2 regions of the Microbispora maris genome follow, and region 2 is predicted to be linked to the other one. Evidence: riboswitches for the same ligand, from Rfam matches in the RefSeq annotation. Region 2 holds a riboswitch; the other holds the start of a gene.

Region 1 (2,192 bases), on a different contig from region 2:
TGATCTTCACGAGCCGAGGGCGTCACACCGGCTCTCGCGCGGATGTGACGAGCGCCACGTTTTTTCCGATGACACGGCTCTGACCTGCACTTATGCAGGCGTGATCCTTTTTATGGGCTTCTTACCCTTTATGTGCCCTTTGCCCGAATATGGGCGAGCTTGGTAGTTTCCTTGCCCTGCGACGGCGGCGTACCCCATGACGCCGCCGTCGCGGAACCGGCACCGCCGTGCTTGAAAACGAAAATCCACTGTCACCGCCGCCATGTCCTCTCCGCCCCCCGGGGCGCCGGTGACGCCGAATCCGTGCGGCAAGGAAGCACGGAGCCGGGGAACCAGTCGACCTTCGCACGAAGGTCCGGGGTGAATCGGCGCGCCACGCGCCGTAGGGCGACTTCCCTGCCCGAATCCGTCAGCTAACCCGGTAGGCGCAAGCGGAAGACTCTAGGAGAGATCCCCTGTCTGCCAACCCCGCCACTCTGTCCCGCATCGCCCGCGTCACGATCGGTGGCGTCGCGCTCACCGCCTCTGTCGCGGCCTTCGGCGCGCTGCCCGCGACCGCCGCAACGGGGACGGTCACGGCACCACAGCCCGCCTCGACGCTCATCCCGCCCCAGCCCCCCGCGACGGGCGCCACCTCGGACACCCCAGCGGCACCCACGACCCCGACCCCGACGGCGACCACGGCGCCGGCCACCGCCGCGGCCGCCCCGAACGCCGCGGCGGACAAGAAGCTCACCAAGTCCGCCCTGCAGCAGGAGAAGGCCAAGCGCGCCATCAAGGTGGCGAAGAAGCAGCTCGGCGATCCCTACGTGTGGGGCGCCACAGGCCCGCGGGCGTTCGACTGCTCCGGGCTGGTCCAGTTCGCCTGGCGCAAGGCCGGGATCAAGCTCCCGCGCACGACGTGGTCGATGCTCGACGCCGTCAAGAAGAAGGTCTCCCTGGCCCACCTCAAGCCCGGCGACCTCGTATTCACCAGCGGCGGCGGCCACGTGGGCATGTACATCGGGCACAAGAAGGTGATCAACGCCCCCCACAGCGGCGCGGTGGTCCACATCGACAGCCTCAAGGGCTACTGGAGGAGCGGCTTCCTCACCGCCGTACGCCCGGGAATCTGACGCCGGGCGCGAGGAAGACGATTCCCGGCCTGCGTCGTCGCAGGCCGGGAACTCGACGCGCGCCCGCGCGTCCGGAAACAGGAAACCTCCGGTCGGCGACACCGACCGGAGGCCTCATGAGTCCTGCGTCACATCATCAGCGCTGCAGCGTCAGCACGCCCGGCCGGTAGGGCAGGAGGCCGTAGTCGCCGCCGGAGCTGGGGCTGCGACCCTGGTAGAGCAGCTGCAGGTTGCAGGCGTCCACGGTCTTGGTCTGGTCGGGGTTGTTGCGCACCAGGTCACCGTGGCTGATGTCGTTGGTCCAGGTGGCGCCGCTGTTGGCCTTGCCCGCGAAGGGGTTGCTCTCGCTCGTGGCCTGCGGGGTCCACGAACCACCCAGGCTGGAGGCGGTGTACGAGCGGAAGTAACGGCCCTGCGAGCCGATCGACTCGACCAGCATCAGGTACTTGTTCAGGCCCTGGAGCTTGTAGACCTCGACGCCCTCGAACAGGTTGTTCGTCGTGTCGCTCATGATCTGGGTGTAGTTGGAGCCGAAGCTGCCCGGGAAGTTCCCGATGGGCATGCTCTGCCGGTAGATCTTGCCGTTGTCGCCGGCGAAGAACAGGTACATGTTCTGGCCGTCACCGATGAGCGTCTGGTCGATCGGCCCGGTGCCCGAGCCGGAGATGCTCGCGGTGGACAGCGTCTGCTGCGCGGACCAGCTGTTCACGTTGCTGGGGTCGCTCGACGTCCGGTAGGAGAAGGCGGTCCCGCCCCACTGGTAGGCCAGCACCCAGATGTTCTTCGGGGCGAAGTAGAACAGCGTGGGCGCGACGGCCGAGAAGGGCATCGTGTTCTGGCTGGCCGAGGCCATGTCGGACCAGTTGGTGAACAGGCCGAAGTTCATCGAACCCCAGCTCGTGCCCGTGTTGTGCGTCGTCGCGTAGACCAGGTGCTTGCCGTTGTAGACGACGTTGGTGAAGTCCTTCAGCGAGACCCACCCGGACTTCGGAGTCGCCAGCGCGCCGGTCGAGCTCCAGCGGTACGTCGACGGGAGATCGCACGTGCCACCGCTGGTCGGCGTCACCGTCGGGGACG
Region 2 (2,192 bases):
AGGAGCTCACCGCCCGCCGCCCGGTCGACCTGGGGCAGGTCGTCCGTACGGCCATGGAGCAGATCGACCTGCAGCCGCGCCGCGGGAAGGTGGTCGTCCACGAGGACCTGCGCCGGGCGGTCGCGCACGGCGACCCGCTCCTCCTGGAGCGCTGCCTGGTCAACCTGCTGGAGAACGCGATCAAGTACAACGTACGGGACGGGGAGGTCTGGGTCCGGCTGCGGGAGGACGAGACCGGGGTGAGCGTGACGGTGGAGAACACCGGGCCCCTGGTCCCGCCGTACGAGGTGGACGACCTGTTCGAGCCGTTCCGCCGGCTCGGCGGCGACCGCGTCCGCTCCGCCCGGGGGGCGGGGCTGGGCCTGTCGATCGTCCGGGCCATCGCGGTGGCGCACGGCGGCACGGCGGAGGCGCTCGCCCGGCCGGCGGGCGGCCTGGCGGTGACCGTACGCCTGCCCGGGCCGGGCCAGGGGTGATCACATCCTGGGTGCCGTACCCACCGTCGCCCGGTCTCTCCCTACTCGCGAGTAAAATCCGAGTTGTTCTAACTTGACCGGTTTGACCTGGTCTATTACCTTTTAGGCAGCTCAGGGCGCACTTGCTCATTCAATGGTCAAGAAGCCCTCCTCAGACCGACGCGGCCGGCCGATCCCGGCTTGCCGCCCGGCCGCCGAGTCCGCGTCCGCGCGGAGCCGGGGACCCACCTCTCCTGGGGTGAATCGGCATGCCTGCCGTAGGGCGCCTTCCAGCCCGAACCCGTCAGCTAACCCGGTAGGCGGCATGGAAGTAAGGGAGTCCGCCCCACCATGCACGTCCTCAACACCTGTATCCGCGCTGCCCTCGCGAGCACCGCTCTCGCCTCGGCCGTGCTGGTCGCGGCACCGGCCGCGCACGCCGACAACCCTGCCAGCGGCAAGGGCCCGGCGGCCACGCAGTCCATGGCCGAGATCGCCAAGACCCTGCCCAAGGTCAGCGCCGCCGACGTGCTGAGCCTGGCCAAGAGCCAGGTCGGGATCAGCGAGAACGCCTACGGCGGCGGGACGAAGTTCCAGCAGTGGTACATGTCCACGGCCCGTGCCCGGGAGACCCTCGCCCGCGACGGCGGCACCCTGAAGGCTTACCTGAACGCGCCCTGGTGTGACATGTTCGTCTCCTGGGTCGGCCACCAGCTCGGCATCGGGCCGGTCATGGGCTCCGACGCCTACACCGTCGAGCACGCCCACTGGTTCGCCGACCACGGCCGCTGGGGCCGCACGCCCAAGCCGGGCGCGGTGGTGTTCTTCAACTGGAACGGCAGCGAGGACATCGACGACATCGTGCACGTCGGCCTCGTCGTCAAGGACAACGGCGACGGCACCATCCGGACCATCGAGGGCAACACCGGCAACGGCGCCGTCGAGGCCCGCACCCGTCCCACCTGGCAGGTGGTGGGGTACGGCTACCCGATGTACCCGGGCGAAGCCGCCACCGCGGCTGCTGCCGCCTCCTGACGGCTGACGCCCCGACCTGCGAAGCGCGCCGGTGACCCCGGCGCGCTTCGACATATCGGCGCTTGGACGCCCCCGGGCACTCGCCCGTGGCCCCGGTCAGGCGCCGACGTAGGCCGCGAGGTGCTCGCCGGTGAGCGTGGAGCGGGCGGCGACGAGGTCGGCCGGGGTGCCCTCGAAGACGATCCGGCCACCGTCGTGACCCGCGCCGGGGCCGAGGTCGATGATCCAGTCGGCGTGCGCCATCACCGCCTGGTGGTGCTCGATGACGATGACCGACTTGCCGGCGTCGACCAGGCGGTCCAGCAGCGCGAGCAACTGCTCGACGTCGGCGAGGTGAAGGCCGGCGGTCGGCTCGTCGAGGACGTAGATCCCGCCCTTGTCGGCCATGTGGGTGGCCAGCTTGAGCCGCTGCCGCTCGCCGCCGGACAGCGTGGTCAGCGGCTGGCCGAGGGTGATGTAGCCGAGCCCGACGTCGGCGAGCCGGTCGAGGATGGCACGCGCGGCCGGTGTGCGCGCCTCGCCGGCGCCGAAGAACTCCTGGGCCTCGGTCACCGGCATCGCGAGCACCTCGCTGATGTCGCGCCCGCCGAGGCGGTGCTCCAGCACCGATGCCTGGAACCGCTTCCCCTCGCACTCCTCGCAGGTGGTGGAGACGCCGGCCATCATCGCGAGGTCGGTGTAGACGACGCCGGCGCCGTTGCA

What was found. A riboswitch is a leader RNA that binds a small molecule or an ion and turns the genes downstream of it on or off. The one in region 2 is predicted to bind cyclic di-AMP.
Region 1: linked by a shared signal. The riboswitch ahead of AAH991_RS07410 (C40 family peptidase) and the one ahead of AAH991_RS17120 (CHAP domain-containing protein) in region 2 are both predicted to bind cyclic di-AMP.

Annotation. Positions count from the first base shown of each region.
Region 1 covers NZ_JBDJAW010000004.1:215,688-217,879, forward strand. Annotated here, with positions in the region: gene AAH991_RS07405 (hypothetical protein) at 1-3, shown strand, start outside; cyclic di-AMP (ydaO/yuaA leader) riboswitch at 284-443, shown strand; gene AAH991_RS07410 (C40 family peptidase) at 780-1,115, shown strand; gene AAH991_RS07415 (non-reducing end alpha-L-arabinofuranosidase family hydrolase) at 1,252-2,192, opposite strand, start outside.
Region 2 covers NZ_JBDJAW010000012.1:182,145-184,336, forward strand. Annotated here, with positions in the region: gene AAH991_RS17115 (sensor histidine kinase) at 1-476, shown strand, start outside; cyclic di-AMP (ydaO/yuaA leader) riboswitch at 659-792, shown strand; gene AAH991_RS17120 (CHAP domain-containing protein) at 807-1,490, shown strand; gene AAH991_RS17125 (ATP-binding cassette domain-containing protein) at 1,587-2,192, opposite strand, start outside.